One region of the Nocardiopsis sp. MT53 genome, then DNA from elsewhere that is predicted to be linked to it. Evidence: riboswitches for the same ligand, from Rfam matches in the RefSeq annotation. Region 1 holds a riboswitch; each other region holds the start of a gene.

Region 1 (4,131 bases):
GAACGGCACCAGGGCCAGCACGCCCAGCAGCACCACGCCGCCGGTGACGGCGTCCACCGCCGGGACCAGGCCCAGGCCCAGGACCAGCGCGGCCAGCAGCTTGGCCGCGGGGTTGAACCGGGTCAGCCAGGTGCGGGCGCCGCCGTCCCCGGGCGCGTCGAAGGTCAGCGCGTCCGCGACCGGCGCGGCGGTCTCACGGTCGGCCACGGGTGCCCCCCTCCGCCGCGTCGGCGCGGCCCGTCTCCTCGGCCCGGCCGCCGGCGACCCGGATCCGCACGTCGGCCAGGCGGCGCAGCAGCAGCTCGTCGTGGGTGGCCATGACGACGGCGCGGCCCTCGGCCCGCAGTCCGCCGAGCAGTTCCACCAGCTCGGTCCAGGTCCGGGTGTCCTGGCCGAAGGTGGGCTCGTCCAGGACCAGCACGTCGGGGGCGTGCGAAGGGCCGGAACTCAGCGCGGTGGCGACCGAAAGCCGCCGTTTCTCTCCCCCGGACAGCGTGTACGGGTGCACGTCGGCCAGCGCGGTCAGCCGCAGGCGCTCCAGCAGCTCGCCGACCCACGCCTCGGTCTCCGCCTCGCCCCTCCCGGCGCGCAGCGGGGCGAACCTCAGCTCGTCCCGGACGGTGCCGGTGACGAACTGGTCCTCGGCGTGCTGGAACACGGTGCCCACGTGCCGGGCCAGCCTGCGTGCCGGCCAGCGCGCCAGCGGCCGCCGGTCGGCGTCGGCCAGCGGGCCGTGCGGGAGGACGGCGCCGCGGTGGGGCCGGGACAGCCCGGCCAGCAGGGTGAGCAGCGTGGACTTGCCGGCGCCGTTGGGCCCGGTCAGCGCGGTGGCGGTCCCGGCCCGCACCGCGACGTCCACGTCCTCCAGGACCGTGCGCCGGGGCGGGACGCGCACGCCCAGCCCGGGCGGGGTGCGGGCGTCCACCCCGGCGGCCCGCAGCAGCACCGGGCCGCCGGGGGCGGCTGCCAGGGAGGGGTCGGGCTCGTGCCCGGGCACCCACACGCCCTGCGCGGCCAGCGCGGCGCCGTGGGCGGCGAACACCTCGCGCGGCGGGCCGTCGGCGGCCACGCCGCCCCCGGCCTCCAGCACGACCACCCGGTCCACCAGGTCCACGACCTCGGCGACCCGGTGCTCCACCAGCACCATCGTCGCGGAGGTCCGCTCCAGCAGGCGGGCGAGCACCCCGCGCACGAGGGCGGCCCCGTCCGGGTCGAGGTTGGCGGTGGGCTCGTCGAGCAGCAGCAGGCGCGGGCGCATCGCCATCGCCCCGGCGATGACCAGGCGCTGCTTCTCGCCGCCCGACAGCGCACCGGTGGGGTGGCGCGGACCGTAGGGGAAACCGACGGCCTCCAGCGCCTCGCCCACCCGCTCGCGGATCTCCTCCGGCGGCACGCCCAGGTTCTCCGGGCCGAAGGCGACGTCGTCCCCGGCCCGGGCCATGACGATCTGCGACTCGGGGTCCTGGGCGACCAGCCCGACCTCGGCCCGGCCGCGGCGGGCCCGCTCCCCGTCCACCAGGAGCAGGCCCTCCTCCTCTCCGCCGATGGCGCCGTCGTCGCCGGTGAGCCCGGCCAGGGCGTGCAGCAGGGTGGACTTGCCGGTGCCGGAGGCGCCGAGCAGCAGCACCCGTTCACCGGGCCCGACGGCCAGGTCGACGCCCCGCAGGGTGTACGCGTCGCGGCCCGCGTGCCGCCATCCCCAGCCGGAGAGCTCGACGCGGGCGCCCGGGCGTCCTCGGTCGGCCACGGTCAGCCCTTGGCCGAGGCGAAGGGGGCCAGCGCGCCGGAGCGGGCCAGGGCGGTGGTGAGCAGGCGCGCGCCGACCCCGGCGATGACCGCGGCGCTGATCACCACGATGACCCCGTAGATCACCTGGTAGTGCAGCGGCCAGGTGACGTTGTAGGCGATGTTGTCGCGGATCGCCGGGGAGATCCCGGCGACGGCGGCGGCCAGGACGGCGACGCCCATGCCCCAGCGGCGGTAGCCGAAGGCCAGGAAGACCAGCTCGGGCAGGATGCCCTGGAGGGTGCCGTCGAGGAGGACCATGACCCCCCACTGGGTTCCCAGGACCGCCGACACCGAGGCGGCGGCGATCGAGGTCAGCAGGGCGGCGCCGGGCCTGCGGATGATGAGCCCGCCCAGGACGCCGGAGATCAGCCACATGCCGTAGACGGCCGCCTGCCCGGGCGGGAACGCCGCGAACAGCGGGGTGGTGATGGACCAGACGATGTTCCAGAGCCAGAACACGACGCCGACGGCGACGCCCAGCACGGCGGCGACGACGATGTCGACGGTGCGCCAGCCGCGTGCCCGCGACCTGATGTCGGCCCAGGTGCCACCGGGGGTGGTGTCGGTGCCCATTCGATGTGTCCCTTCGTCGGTGTGACGAGGGGCGGATACGGCCAAGAGCGGCACCGGGGCACTGCGGCGCCGGAAGCGGACCTCCGGCGCGCGAGACGCGCCACCGGTGGCGGTTCCCACGACTTCCTTCGCCGGCATTACCCGGATCAGGTGTGTAAGGGTCTGCGGACTCTCCGCACTCTCAGCGCTCACGCGCTCCCCTGTCGGTTCGCCACCATTATGCGCCATATGCCGGAGAAGGCCAGTCCTGCGCCGTCCCGTCTCACCTCCCGGGACGCCGCGGGGGCCGGCCCCGAACCGGGACCGGCCCCCGTCCCCTCCCCGGGGACTGCTCCGGAGGGCCCTCCCGGGCCCCTCCGCGCCTTGCGGTCAGGCGTCCTCGTCGCCCTCCTCCTTCTTCTTGGGCGGGGCCGCCGACGGGTCGCCGAAGCGGGGCGGCGACGGGGCGAAGGACTCCGCGGGCAGGTCGGCCGCGGCGCGGTTCATCGTGGCCTGCCAGATCGGCCCCGGCAGCGTGCCGCCGTAGACGATCCCGTAGTACCGGCCGCCGATCCACACCCCCTGGAGCGGGTTCTGCTCACCGCCCCGGATGTCGCCGACCACCACGGCCGAGGCCAGGTTGGGCGTGTACCCGGCGAACCAGGCGTAGGCCGCGCTGTCGGTGGTGCCGGTCTTGCCCGCGGCCGGGCGGCCGATGCCCAGGCCGTTCGCGGTGCCGCCCTTGAAGGTCTGCTGGAGCAGGTGGTTGACGCCGTCGGCCACGTGGGTCGGCACCGCCCCCTCCTCGCAGTGCGAGCGCATCCGGATCTCGCGGAAGTCCTCGTCGCCCTCGCGGCCGACGGTCACGGAGGACACCGGGCGCGGCTCGCAGTACTCGCCCCGCGCGGCGAAGGTGGCGTAGGCGTTGGCGACGGTGAGCGGGGAGACCTCCTGGTCGCCCAGGGTGAAGGAGCTCCACACGCCCAGCGGCTCGCCGTCGGCGCGGTGGATGCCGGTCCGCTCGGCCATCTCGGCGGTCTCGCACAGCCCCACCCGCCGCTGGAGCTGGGCGAAGTAGGTGTTCACCGACCCCTTGGTCCCGCTGATCATGTTGTGCGAGCCCGCGTCGCTCTCGCCCGCGTTGTTCACCTTCCACGTGGACATCGTCCCGCCCTCGCAGTTGGCCATCCCGCTCACGGAGACGCTCTTGGGCGAGTCGAAGCTGGTCCCGTACTTCAGCCCCTTGTCGAGCGCCGCGGCCAGGGTGAACGCCTTGAACGTGGACCCCGCCTGGTACCCGTGCGAGCCGCCGTCCTCATGGTCGACGGCCAGGTTGATGGAGGTCGTCCCGACCTCCTCCTCGTCGAACCCGTACCGCATGTTCTGGGCCATCGCCCGGACCTTGCCGGTCCCGGGCTCCACCAGTACCTGCGCGGCGAACTTGGTGGTGTCCCCCGGGGGCACCCGGGAGTCGATGGCCTCCTGCGCGGCCGCCTGCATCCCCGAGTCCAGGGTGGTGCGCACGGTGATGCCGCCGCGCCCGAGCAGGAACTCGCGCTCCGCGGGGTCCTCGGCCAGCTCCTCGGAGTCCTGGAGCCAGCGCATCACGTAGTCGCAGAAGAACGGCTGATCGCTGTGGTAGCAGCTGCCGCCGCGCGGCGTGGGGTCCAGCCGCAGGTCGGCCCCGCGGTACCGGTCGGCCTCCCCCTCGGACAGGTGGCCGGTGGCGACCATGCGGTCGAGCACCAGGTCGCGCCGTTCGGCGGCGGCCTCGGGGTTGGCCAGCGGGTC
Region 2 (4,131 bases), 2.6 Mb from region 1:
CCCCCGGGGTGGGGGAGGCCGACCACCCTTTCTACGACGCCGAGGTGCGGGCCGCGCCCGTCATGGAGTTCCAGGGGACCGACGAGGTCGCCGGGCTGACCGTGCGCCGCTACACCCAGGAGATCCCCGCGACCCAGGTGCCCGAGTCGGCCCGCGAGGTCCCCGCGTGGCTGTTCACCCCCGGCGCGGAGGGCACGGTCACCGCCGGCCGCTGGCTGGAGCTCACGCGCACCTACTGGGTGGAGCCGGTGTCCGGCACGGTCGTCAACGCCCACGAGGCGCGGCTGGAGACGCTGCGCCCGCAGAACGCCTCCGGCGAGGCGCACCTGCTCTACGCGGAACTGGGCCTGCGGGAGAACCAGATCGCGGGCCGCGCCGAGCAGGCCCGGGTGCGCTCCCTGCTGCTGCGCTCCCTGGACTCGTGGGCGCCCTGGGCCCTGGGCCCGGCCGGCGGCCTGCTGCTGGTCGCCGGGGGCGCGATCGCCCTGCGCGACCGCTCCCGGGACGCGGGCCGCGACGGCCGCGGGGGCGCGGAGGGGGCGGGAGCGCCCGCGGATTCGGATGTCACGGATGGGAAGCGGGTGCCGTCGGCGTAGGATCGGACGCATGTGCGGTCGTTATGCCCAGTCCAGGAACGTGCAGCAGCTCCGGCTCGACTTCGGCCTCCCGGAGGAGTCCCTGCCCGGCGAGGACGTGGACACCCGCGCCTGGCCGCCGCTGGAGGAGCTGGAGCCGGACTACAACATCTCGCCCGGCCGCCCGGTGTACGCCGTCCTCGGCCCGCCCCCGCAGGGCGGGGAGGAGGCCGAGCCCGGGCCGCGCTCCCTGCACACCCTGCGCTGGGGGCTGATCCCCTCCTGGGCCAAGGACCGCAACATCGGCTACCGGATGATCAACGCGCGCAGCGAGACCGTCGCCGACAAGCCCGCGTTCCGCACGGCGTTCCGGCGCCGCCGCTGCCTGCTGCCCGCCGACGCCTACTACGAGTGGCAGCTCGTCGGCAGGGACGGCACGGTCCAGGCCAGCACCTCGCCCGCCACCGACCCCGACCACAAGAAGCGCAAGGCCAAGGCGGACAAGAAGCCCTACTCCGTCCACTACCCCGGCGGCGGCGAGCCGCTGGCGATGGCCGGGATCTTCGAGCGCTGGCGCGACCCCGAGGCCCCCGAGGAGGACCCGGCGGGCTGGGTGTGGAGCTGCGCCGTCATCACCACCGAGGCCGCCCCCGCGCTCGCGCACATCCACGAGCGGATGCCCGTCATCGTGCCCCGGCAGGACTGGGCGGCGTGGCTGGACCCGGGCACCGGGCCCGACGAGCTGATGCACATCATGGCCGACACCCCGGCGGACCGGCTCGTCGCGGACGAGGTGTCCACCGACGTCAACACCATCAAGAACAACCGCCCCGACCTGCTCACGCCGCTGGCGGCCGGGTCGGGGCCGGAGCCGGACACCCTCTTCTGACCCCCGGGGTCCGCCTCCGGGGCTCTCTGCACCCCTGGACGGGACCGGGGTGTCCCTGTGTACAGTGTCCGGGGCCGCCCGTGAACGCGGGCGCGCCCGGGCACGGTCCGACCGTGCCCCACAACGGGATAACGCAACGCGGGAGCTCGCGCCATGGCGGGCTGAGAGGGCGGCTCAACGGTGTCGCCGACCGCAGAACCTGTTCGGGTAATTCCGACGTAGGGAGGCATGCCATGACGGCTTCGCAGAGCCGTGACACCGGTCCCACCACCGGGGAGCACCGGGTGACCACTGGTCCCATCATGGGATCATCCAAGGTCTACCGGGACATCGAGACCCCCGAGGGCTTCACCCTCCGGATCCCCGGGCGCCGGGTGGGACTCACCGACGGCGGCCATTTCGACCTGTACGACACCTCCGGCCCCTACACCGACGACACCGCACACATCGACGTCCGCGCCGGGCTGCCCGCCCTGCGCGGGGAGTGGATCCGCTCCCGCACCCCCGTCAACGGGGCCGACACCCAGCTCGCCCACGCCAAGGCCGGGACCATCACCCCCGAGATGAGGTTCGTGGCCGAGCGCGAGGGCCTGGACCCCGAGTTCGTCCGTTCCGAGGTGGCGGTGGGCCGGGCGGTCATCCCCGCCAACCGCCGCCACCCCGAGTCCGAGCCGATGGTCATCGGTAAGAACTTCCTGGTCAAGATCAACGCCAACATCGGCAACTCGGCCGTCACCTCCTCGGTGGAGGAGGAGGTCGAGAAGATGGTGTGGGCCACCCGCTGGGGCGCCGACACGATCATGGACCTGTCCACCGGCAAGCGCATCCACGAGACCCGCGAGCGCATCCTGCGCAACTCGCCCGTGCCGGTCGGCACCGTCCCCATCTACCAGGCGCTGGAGAAGGTCGACGGGGACCCGGCCCGGCTGTCCTGGGAGGTCTACCGCGACACGGTGATCGAGCAGTGCGAGCAGGGCGTGGACTACATGACCGTGCACGCGGGCGTCCTGCTGCGGTACGTGCCGCTCACCGCCCGCCGGGTCACCGGCATCGTCTCGCGCGGCGGCTCCATCATGGCCGCCTGGTGCCTGGCCCACCACCGGGAGAGCTTCCTGTACACCCACTTCGAGGAGCTGTGCGAGATCCTCCGGGAGTACGACGTCACGTTCTCGCTCGGCGACGGGCTGCGGCCCGGCTCCATCGCCGACGCCAACGACGAGGCCCAGTTCGCGGAGCTGCGCACCCTGGGCGAGCTCACCCACATCGCCCGCGCCCACGACGTGCAGGTGATGATCGAGGGCCCCGGGCACGTGCCCATGCACAGGATCGCGGAGAACGTGCGGCTGGAGGAGGAGCTGTGCGGTGAGGCGCCGTTCTACACCCTCGGCCCCCTGACCACCGACATCGCGCCGGGCTACGACCACATCACCTCGGCGATCGGCGCCGCCCAGATCGGGTGGTACGGCACCGCGATGCTCTGCTACGTCACCCCCAAGGAGCACCTGGGGCTGCCGGACCGCGACGACGTCAAGACCGGCGTCATCACCTACAAGCTCGCCGCCCACGCCGCCGACCTGGCCAAGGGGCACCCGCGGGCGCAGGAGTGGGACGACGAGCTGTCCAGGGCGCGGTTCGAGTTCCGGTGGAAGGACCAGTTCCACCTGTCGCTGGACCCGGAGACGGCGACGGCGTACCACGACGAGACGCTGCCCGCCGAGCCGGCCAAGACCGCGCACTTCTGCTCCATGTGCGGGCCCAAGTTCTGCTCGATGAAGATCACGCAGGACGTGCGCCGCTACGCGGCGGAGAACGGGCTGGACACGGTCGAGGCCATCCAGCGGGGGATGGCCGACAAGTCCGCCGAGTTCGGGGAGCAGGGCGGGCGGGTGTACCTGCCCCTCACCGAACGGTCCGGGTGACCCCGGGGCCCTGACGGCCCGGACGCGCACCGGGCGTCCCTGAACGGGCCGGCGGCACCGCCGCCGGCCCCCTCCCCGCTCGGCGCGGCCGTGCCGCCGACGGCCCTCGAGGGTCGGAGCCTTCGGTGCTGCGTCCAGGTCCTCGTCGACCGCCGGCCCCGACGGACGGCCCACGCCGCGCTTTCCCGTGGACGCCTCCTCCGGGCCTCTTCCCTTGGGCGCCTCCTCCGGGCCCCCGGAGCCCCCACGGCCCAGGGGAGCGTTCGGGGAGCGGGCGCCAGGGCGTGTTCGGCGGGTCGTTCCGGGTCGCGGCCGCGAGACCGCCTCTCGCCGCGCCGACCCTCCTGTGAGAGATCGCCCCGCGACCGCTCCCGGCATCCGGCGCGAGCGCCGGAACGCTCGGGAGCGTTCGGGGAGCGGGCGCTAGAGGGGCTTGCGGGCCGCGGCGACGAGGTGGACGCCGACGTAGTCGTCGGACTCGGTGGCGCGCAGCTCCATCTCGACCAGCCGGTTCATCGAACGCGGGTCGCGGGCCAGCATCATCTCCACCGTGGACGCCGACAGCACCGTGCGGGGCTTGATCCACTCCAGTTCCAGGCCCGCCTCGGTGAGGGTGTCGGTGAGCTGCTCGGCGGTGAAGCAGCGGGTGATGGACCCGTCGGGCCAGGGCACCAGCAGGACGTCGGCGCTGGGCGCGTGGCTCAGCTCGGGCCAGCAGTCCTGCTCGGCGAGCAGGGCCATGCCCAGC
Region 3 (4,131 bases), 3.4 Mb from region 1:
CACGATAGCGGAAGCCCGTCCCGGGTCTGCCCCGCGGTTCACGGCCGCGCCGCCCCTGCTCCACGGGGGGTGGGACGCGCGGTCCTGGGTCGTCCTGGGGTGCGCCGGGCCCCGCTTCCGGGCGGTGCGCACCCCTCTTCACGGTAGGGGATGGGGGCAACGCCGCGGTGCCGCCGCACCGGCGGCCTTCCCGATGGCCACCGGTCAGTGCTCTGAACAGCGATGACGCCGTGTGCGGCCGGGTCGGTGCGGTGCGCTCCGGCCTGAGCCGGACCGCCGGTCGGTGACCGCGTCCCCCGTGTATCTTCGTCGCTCGCCGAGCGCATTCGGTTCCGGATCGCTCGCATGATCACGGAAGGGACCCGGTCCCCACGTGTTCGAGGTCTCTTCCGGCGGGCCCCGCCTCCGCCGGAGGCGGGGCCCGCGCGCCGGGGTTCCGCTCAGTCGGCGGCCGGGGAGGAGGCGCGGGCGTGCCGCCGCACGGGGATGCGCCCCGCCAGCCGGGCGGCGCGCCCGGCGCGGACCGCGTCGCGCATCGCCCGGGCCATGAGCACCGGGTCCTCGGCGCGGGTCACCGCGCTGGCCAGCAGCACCGCGTCGCAGCCCAGCTCCATGGCCAGGGCGGCGTCGCTGGCGGTGCCGATCCCGGCGTCCACGATCACGGGGACCCCGGCCTGCTCCACGATCAGCTCCAGGTTGTGCGGGTTGCGGATGCCCAGCCCCGAGCCGATCGGCGCGGCCAGCGGCATCACCGCCGCGCAGCCGACCTGCTCCAGCCGGCGGGCCAGCACCGGGTCGTCGTTGGTGTAGGGCAGCACGGTGAACCCCTCGTCCACCAGCCGCTCGGCGGCCTCCAGCAGCTCCACCGGGTCGGGCAGCAGCGTGTGCTCGTCCGCCACGACCTCCAGCTTCACCCAGTCGGTGTCCAGCGCCTCCCGGCCCAGCCGGGCGGTGCGCACCGCGTCGGCCGCGGTGAAGCACCCGGCGGTGTTGGGCAGCGGGCGGATCCCGTTGCGCTCCAGCACGTCCCAGACCGAGCCGCGGGCGCCCGGGGTGACCCGGCGCATGGCCACGGTGGTCAGCTCGGTGCCGGAGACGGTCAGGGCCTCCTCCAGGACCTCCAGCGAGGGCGCGCCGCCGGTGCCGGTGATGAGCCGGGACCCGAAGGAGACCCCGGCGATGACCAGGGGGTCGTCGATGTGCTCGGTCACGGTCAGCCCCCCTGGACGGCGGTGAGGACGTCGACGCGGTCGCCCGCGCCCAGCCGGGTCCCGGCCCAGGCGGCGCGGCGCACCACCTCGTCGTTGACGGCGACGGCGATGCCGCCGGGGATGGCGCCGCCGTCGGCGGCGGTCAGGTCGCGCACGATCTCCTCGACCGTGGTGGTGTCGGCGGCCTCGCGGCGGTCGCCGTTGACGATCAGCTCCACAACTCTCACTTCCACGTCGTCTCGCCTGCGCGGTCGGCGGCGAACCGCTCCGCGTACTCGGGCAGGGTCCCGGTGGCCAGGGCACGGGCCATGACCTCGCCGGTGACCGGGGTCAGCAGCACCCCGTGCCGGAAGTGCCCCCCGGCCAGGTGCAGGCCGGGGACCCGGGTGGGGCCCAGCAGGGGTTCGTTGTCCGGGGAGCCGGGGCGCAGGCCCACGCAGGTCTCGGTGACCTCCAGCTCGGTCACGCCGGGGACCAGCTCGCGGGCGTCCCGGAGCACCTGCCACAGCCCGCCCGCGGTCAGGGAGGTGTCGTAGCCCAGCTCCTCCTGGGTGGCGCCGATGACGATCTCGCCGTCGGCGCGCGGCACCAGGTAGACGGGGAAGCCCCGGACCAGGCCGCGCACCGTCCGCTCCACGAGGGGCGGCTCCCCGGCGGGCACCCGCGTGCGCAGCAGCTGCCCCTTGACCGGGCGCAGCGGCGGCACGACGGGCTCGGGCAGGTCGATCCGGTCGCTCCAGCACCCGGCGGCGACCACCACCTGGTCGGCGGGCAGCTCCCGGCCGTCGTCCAGGACCGCGCCCAGTCGGGCGCCCCCGGCGCCGGGCGAGCGCACGGCCGTGACACGCCCGCGGACCTCCGCGGCCCCGGCGCGCTCCCCGGCCACCGCCAGGGCGCGCAGCAGCAGGCGCGGGTCCACCGAGTGGTCCTGTGGGGCGAGCACGCCACCGCGCACCGCGGGGGCCAGCATCGGCTCCAGCCGCCGGCACTCCCGACCGCTCAGGCGCTCGGTCTCCACCCCCAGGCGCTTCTGGAGGTCGTGCAGGCGGTCCAGGACCGCCATGTCGTCGGCGTCGAAGCCGACCAGCAGTGTTCCGGTGGTGCGGTAGCCGACGCCGAGCCCGCTCGCGGCCTCCAGTTCGGCGACGAAGTCCGGGTACAGGGAGGCCGACCGGATGCCGAACTCCATGAGGGGCTCCTCGCCGAACACCGCCTCGGTGGCCGGCGTGAGCATGCCCGCCGCGACGGTGGACGCGGCCCGGGCGCCGGCCGGGTCGGTGACGGGGTCGGGTTCGACCAGGGTGACCCGGTGTCCGTCCTGTGCCGCCCGCCAGGCGGTCACGCGGCCGGCCAGGCCGCCGCCGACCACGACGACGCCGTGGCCGCCCTCCGGCCCCCCAGAGGTAGGACGAATCGTGTCGGGGCGCCGTTCGGTCTCAGGGGTGCGCACGGTGCTGCCTCCGCTCCCTTCGCCGGCATGATCCGGATCAGGTTCGTGCGGTCGGGGGCGGCAGCCCCCCTCTCAGCCGGGTCCACCCGGCTCCCGCGGGACGTCTGTGTTCGCCCCACATACTACGGCCCCCGGATCCGGGGGCCGGAGCCGGTGTCCGCGGCGTGCGTGGTGTCCGCGGGACCGGGCCTGTGGCAGATTGGTGGGGTGACATCTAGCGATACCAATCTCGACACCCTGGTCGGCGAGTGGCTGACCCTCAAGGAGGCGGCCGCGCCTCTGGGCGTGAGCCCGAACCGCATCAAGACGCTCATCCGCGAGAACCGGCTCATGGGCGTGGTCCGCGGCGGCGAACTCTCGATCCCGGCCGCCTTCGTCGACGGTGACGACCTCGTGAAGGGGCTGCCCGGTACCCTGGTCCTGCTCAGCGACGCGGGCTACTCCACGGAGGAGGCGCTGCGCTGGCTCTTCACACCGGACGACACGCTGCCCGGGACCCCGATCCAGGCGATGCGCGAGAACCGGGGCACCGAGGTGCGCCGCCGCGCCCAGAGCCTGGCCTTCTGACGCCCCTGCCGGGGTGGGCGCGCCCGCGTCGCCCGCCCCCTTGGGCCCGCCGGGGCCAGGGCCTAGGCTGGTGGGCGTGAGGACCAGCCACGGAACCAGCCTGCGCAAGCGCCTGGACGCATCCCTTCTGTACCTGTGCACCGACGCCCGCCGCGAGCGCGGCGATCTCGCCGAGTTCGCCGACGCCGCGCTGTCCGGGGGAGTGGACATCGTCCAGCTCCGGGACAAGGGCCTGGAGGCGCGCGAGGAGCTCGCGGCCCTGGAGGTGCTGCGGGAGGCGTGCGAACGCCACGGCGCCCTGCTCGCGGTCAACGACCGCGCCGACATCGCCCGCGCGGTGCGCGCCGACGTGCTCCACCTGGGGCAGCGCGACCTGCCGGTGCCCATGGCCCGCGACGTCATCGGGGCCGATCCGCTGATCGGGCGCTCCAACAACGACATCGACACCGCCCGGGCCTGTGCCGAGGAGCCGGGCAGCGACTACTTCTGCGTGGGCCCGGTCTGGGCCACGCCCACCAAGCCGGGCCGCCCGGCGGCCGGGACCGGACTGGTGGAGCGGGCGGCCGCCCTGGGCACCGACCGCCCCTGGTTCGCGATCGGCGGCATCGACCTCGACAACGTCGACCGGGTCCTGGACGCCGGCGCACGCCGGATCGTGGTGGTGCGCGCCGTCACCGAGGCCGAGGACCCGGCGGCCGCGGCCGCGGCCCTGCGCGACCGCGTCGCGGCCCGGCAGGGCTGAGAGCGGGCGGCCCCGATCCCACCGGACCGGGGCCGCCGCCGTACCCGGAGGAGTCAGCGCCGCCCGGCGGCCCGCCGGAACAGCCACCCGGTGAGCGCGGCCCCCGCCAGGCCCAGGCCCGCCAGCCACAGCAGTGCGGCGGCGGCGTGGTCGCCGGGCGC
Region 4 (4,131 bases), 460 kb from region 1:
TCGGCCGCATCGCGCGGACCGGCCGGATCCCGCTGGGGTACTACAACGACCCGATCGCCACGGCGCGCACGTTCCCCACCGATGCGGAGGGGCGCCGCTGGGCGCTGTCGGGCGACTTCGGCACCCGGGCCGCCGACGGGTCGATCGTGCTGCTGGGACGCGGCAGCGTCGTCATCAACACGGCGGGCGAGAAGGTGTACCCCGAGGAGGTCGAGGCGGCGCTCAAGGCCCACCCGTCGGTGGAGGACGCCATCGTGGTGCCCGCCCCGGACGAGCTGCTGGGGCAGCGCGTCACCGCGCTGGTGTCGCTGGCCGCGGGCGCGGCGCCGGACGAGCCGGGCCTGCTGGCGTTCTGCCGGGTGCGGCTGGCCGGGTTCAAGGTGCCCCGGACCGTGCACTTCGTGGACCGGGTGCGGCGCACCGCGGTCGGCAAGCAGGACTACCGGTGGGCGTCGTCGGTGGTCCGGGGAGGCGTCTGAGGGGGCCGGAACCGGCCATGCGGGGTCCCGCAGCACTGTGCTGTGGGACTCCTTCTTTTTCGGCTTCTGAGCGGCGGCGTCCCTGCACGACCGAAAAATCGAACAGTGGATGACAAAACGCCTGTTCGCCCCGCCCCTTCCCTCCCCCGGTGCCCCCGATGGCACGGGGTGGGGGAATCCGCACCCCGTCCCCGCGGCCGCCCACAGCGACCGTTTCCGCTTGTACCTTAGGAGAAGGCAGGCCGAGGACGCCCCTGAGCGGGGAGACCGTCCCACCCCGCCCGCACGAGCAGACGAAGGACCCGTGACGGACCGGGCACCCCTGCCGGCCGCGTGAGAGCGGTCCGCACCCCTCCCCAGAACCGGCGGAGTCCTTCCCCTCCCCCAGACCCGCCCGCAAAGCACGAAGAAGAAGAGGAACCCGGATGCCAGCGAATCTGTGGACGATGTCGGCCCTGGCCATGAACACGTCGGTCGAGGAGGAGATCGTCCACGAGTACGAGGGGTTCATCGGGTGGGTCCTGAACCTCATGGTGACCCTGGGCGAGCCCGGTGTGGGCGTGGCCCTGTTCATCGAGACCTTCTTCCCCCCGATGCCCAGTGAGGCCGTCCTGCCCGGCGCGGGCTTCCTCGCCTACGACGGCCAGATGAACGTCTGGCTCGCCATCCTGTGGGCCACCATCGGCTGCCTCGTCGGCGCCTGGGGCTTCTACGCGATCGGCGCGCTGCTGGGCCGCGAACGCACCATGTGGCTGGTCGAGAAGACCCCGCTGCTGGAGATCGGCGACTTCCACAAGGCCGAGAAGTTCTTCGAGCGCTTCGGCGGCATGGCCGTCCTGCTGGGCCGGTGCGTGCCCCTGGTCCGCAGCTTCATCTCCGTCCCGGCCGGCATCGAGCGGATGCCGCTGCTGAAGTTCTCCCTCTACACCGTCATCGGCTCGGCCGTGTGGAACACCATCTGGATCGGCCTGGGCTTCGTCTTCGGCCCGGCCATCAAGCCCATCCTGGTCCAGTGGAGCGGCCTGATCAGCAACATCGTGCTGGTCGTCATCGCCCTGCTGCTGCTGTGGTTCGTGGTGGTCCGGGTCCTCAAGATCGTCCGGGCGCGCGGGGCGCAGAACACGCCCACCGCCTGACCGCCCCACCGGCGGCATCCTCAACCGAAGGACCCTCCCGGGTCCGCACGGCGCGGGGTGCCGGGGCGCGGCCGACCGGCCGCGCCCCGGCTGAGAGCACACCCGTCGAACCTGCCCTAGTTAGCACTAGCGAAGGAACGCCCATGAGCGCGTACAACATCGTGTCCATCGCCGGCAGCGACCCCAGCGGGGGCGCCGGGATCCAGGCCGACCTCAAGGCCTTCTCCGCCCACGGGACGTTCGGGATGAGCGTGATCGCCGCGCTCACCGCGCAGTCCACCCGGGGCGTCACCGGGGTCCACCCCGTCCCCGCCGACTTCGTGGTCCGCCAGATGGACACCCTCTTCTCCGACGCGACCGTGCACGCGGTCAAGGTCGGGATGCTCGGCACCGCCGAGATCACCGAGGCCGTCGCCGAGGCGATCGGGCGGCACGGGCTGCCCAACGTCGTGGTCGACCCGGTGATGGTGGCCAAGAGCGGCGACCGGCTGCTGGAGGCCTCGGCCACCAAGGCGCTGCGCACCGCGCTGCTGCCCCGCGCCGACCTGATCACCCCCAACCTGCCCGAGGCCGCCGACCTGCTGGAGGAGGACGAGGCGACGGACCTGGAGGGGATGCGCGCCCAGGCCCGCCGCCTGCTGGAGCTGGGCCCGCGCCGGGTGCTGCTCAAGGGCGGCCACCTGGAGGGCGGGGAGAGCGTGGACGTCCTGGTGTCCCGGGACGGAGAGCACCGGGAGTTCTCCGCGCCCCGCGTGGACACCCGCAACACCCACGGCACCGGCTGCACCCTGTCGTCGTCCATCGCGGCGCTGCTGCCGCAGCGCCCGGACGCGGCCTCCGCCGTGGCCGACGCCAAGGCCTACCTGACCGAGGCCCTGCGCCGCGCCGACGAGATCGACGCGGGCGGCGGCCAGGGCCCCGTCCACCACTTCCACGCCTGGTGGTGACCCGGGCACGGGAACGCGAGAGGGGGACCGGCCCGAGCGGCCGGTCCCCCTTTTCCCGTTCCACGGCGTGCCGTGGCGGCTAGCCCTTGACGACGTCGTCCATCAGGGCGTCGGGGTTCTTCCAGTCCGGGTGGGCGAAGAACTTCCTGGTCTCCGCCACCACGAGCGGCGACAGCACCAGCAGGCCCACCAGGTTGGGCAGCGCCATCAGGCCGTTGGCGATGTCGCTGAACAGCCACACCGAGTCCAGGCTGGCCACGGAGCCGACGAACACGACGACGATGAACAGGAGCCGGTAGGGCAGCACGAAGCGCCGGCCCACCAGGAACTCGATGCACCGGTCGCCGTAGTAGGACCAGCCGAGCAGGGTCGTGAAGGCGAACACCGCGACGGAGATCGCCACGACCACCGCGCCCGCGGGGGCCAGGGACGGGCTGATGGCCTCCAGGCCCTGCGTCATCGCCTGGCTGGTGAGCAGGGAGCCGTCCTCGGCGTTCTCGCCCTGCCAGACACCGGTGGTGATGATGACCATGCAGGTCATGGTGACCACGATGATGGTGTCGATGAAGGTCTGGGTCATGGAGACCATGGCCTGGCGGACCGGCTGCCGGGTCTTGGCCGCGGCGGCGGCGATGCCGCCGGTGCCCAGGCCCGACTCGTTGGAGAAGATGCCGCGCGCGAAGCCCATCTGGATGGCGATCAGCACGGTGGAGCCGGCGAAGCCGCCGGCGGCCGCGGTGCCGGTGAAGGCGTCGGTGACCACGAGCTGGAGCGCGGGCAGGAGCTGCGCCCAGTTGGCGGCGAGCACGGCCAGGCAGATGCCGACGTAGCCGATGATCATGATCGGCACGAGCGCGGAGGCGACCCGGCCGATGCTCTTGATGCCGCCGAGGATGACCGCGGCGGTCAGCACCATGAGGACGAGGCCGATGATCCAGGTGTCGACCCCGGTCACGCTGTTGATCTGCTGGGCGACGGTGTTGGCCTGGCTGCCGTTGCCGATGCCGAAGGCGGCGATCGCGCCGAAGACGGCGAAGAGCACGCCCAGGACGGTGCCGAAGCCCCCGCCGATGCCGTACTTGAGGTAGTACATCGGGCCGCCGCTCTGCTCGCCCTTGGCGTCGGCGCGGCGGAACTTCACACCCAGCAGGGCCTCGCTGTACTTGGTCGCCATGCCGAGGAACCCGACGACCCACATCCAGAAGAGGGCGCCGGGGCCGCCGATGCCGATGGCGAGCGCCGCGCCGGCGATGTTGCCGACGCCGACGGTGGCCGCGAGGGCCGTGCTGAGCGCCTGGTAGTGGGAGATGTCCCCCTCTACGGAGTCGTCCTCCTTGCGCCGGACGAGCGCCAGCCACAGGGCGTGCGGGAGCTTGAGGAGCTGGAGGAGGTTCAGGCGGATGGTGAGGAAAAGGCCGACGGCGAACAGCAGCGGGATGAGGACGAACGGTCCCCAGATGATGCCGCTGATGAGGCCGGCCATTTCAAGGAGCTGGTCCACGGGGGATCTCCCTGTCGGTCAGTGGATGGGGCCGAGGGCACCGCGGGTGTCGGCGCGCGGGGGGCGGG

Evidence for each region. Region 1 has a riboswitch for thiamine pyrophosphate ahead of K1J57_RS03660 (ECF transporter S component). Riboswitches for the same ligand answer to the same signal wherever they lie in the genome.
Region 2: it holds a riboswitch for thiamine pyrophosphate, as region 1 does, so the genes downstream of both, thiC (phosphomethylpyrimidine synthase ThiC) here and K1J57_RS03660 (ECF transporter S component) in region 1, are expected to answer to the same signal.
Region 3: it holds a riboswitch for thiamine pyrophosphate, as region 1 does, so the genes downstream of both, thiO (glycine oxidase ThiO) here and K1J57_RS03660 (ECF transporter S component) in region 1, are expected to answer to the same signal.
Region 4: it holds a riboswitch for thiamine pyrophosphate, as region 1 does, so the genes downstream of both, thiD (bifunctional hydroxymethylpyrimidine kinase/phosphomethylpyrimidine kinase) here and K1J57_RS03660 (ECF transporter S component) in region 1, are expected to answer to the same signal.

Annotation. Positions count from the first base shown of each region.
Region 1 covers NZ_CP080599.1:866,449-870,579, forward strand. The annotation lists gene K1J57_RS03650 (energy-coupling factor transporter transmembrane protein EcfT) at 1-207, opposite strand, end outside; gene K1J57_RS03655 (ABC transporter ATP-binding protein) at 194-1,747, opposite strand; gene K1J57_RS03660 (ECF transporter S component) at 1,750-2,361, opposite strand; TPP riboswitch at 2,468-2,573, opposite strand; gene K1J57_RS03665 (transglycosylase domain-containing protein) at 2,731-4,131, opposite strand, start outside.
Region 2 covers NZ_CP080599.1:3,464,412-3,468,542, forward strand. The annotation lists gene K1J57_RS15460 (DUF3068 domain-containing protein) at 1-596, shown strand, start outside; gene K1J57_RS15465 (SOS response-associated peptidase) at 607-1,464, shown strand; TPP riboswitch at 1,593-1,704, shown strand; gene thiC (phosphomethylpyrimidine synthase ThiC) at 1,698-3,383, shown strand; gene K1J57_RS15475 (class I SAM-dependent methyltransferase) at 3,807-4,131, opposite strand, start outside.
Region 3 covers NZ_CP080599.1:4,264,821-4,268,951, forward strand. The annotation lists gene K1J57_RS19045 (thiazole synthase) at 441-1,199, opposite strand; gene thiS (sulfur carrier protein ThiS) at 1,214-1,429, opposite strand; gene thiO (glycine oxidase ThiO) at 1,435-2,625, opposite strand; TPP riboswitch at 2,659-2,768, opposite strand; gene K1J57_RS19060 (Rv2175c family DNA-binding protein) at 2,869-3,228, shown strand; gene thiE (thiamine phosphate synthase) at 3,305-3,970, shown strand; gene K1J57_RS19070 (ABC transporter permease) at 4,024-4,131, opposite strand, start outside.
Region 4 covers NZ_CP080599.1:405,838-409,968, forward strand. The annotation lists gene K1J57_RS01710 (acyl-CoA synthetase) at 1-479, shown strand, start outside; gene K1J57_RS01715 (DedA family protein) at 905-1,615, shown strand; TPP riboswitch at 1,659-1,770, shown strand; gene thiD (bifunctional hydroxymethylpyrimidine kinase/phosphomethylpyrimidine kinase) at 1,759-2,562, shown strand; gene K1J57_RS01725 (sodium:alanine symporter family protein) at 2,642-4,063, opposite strand.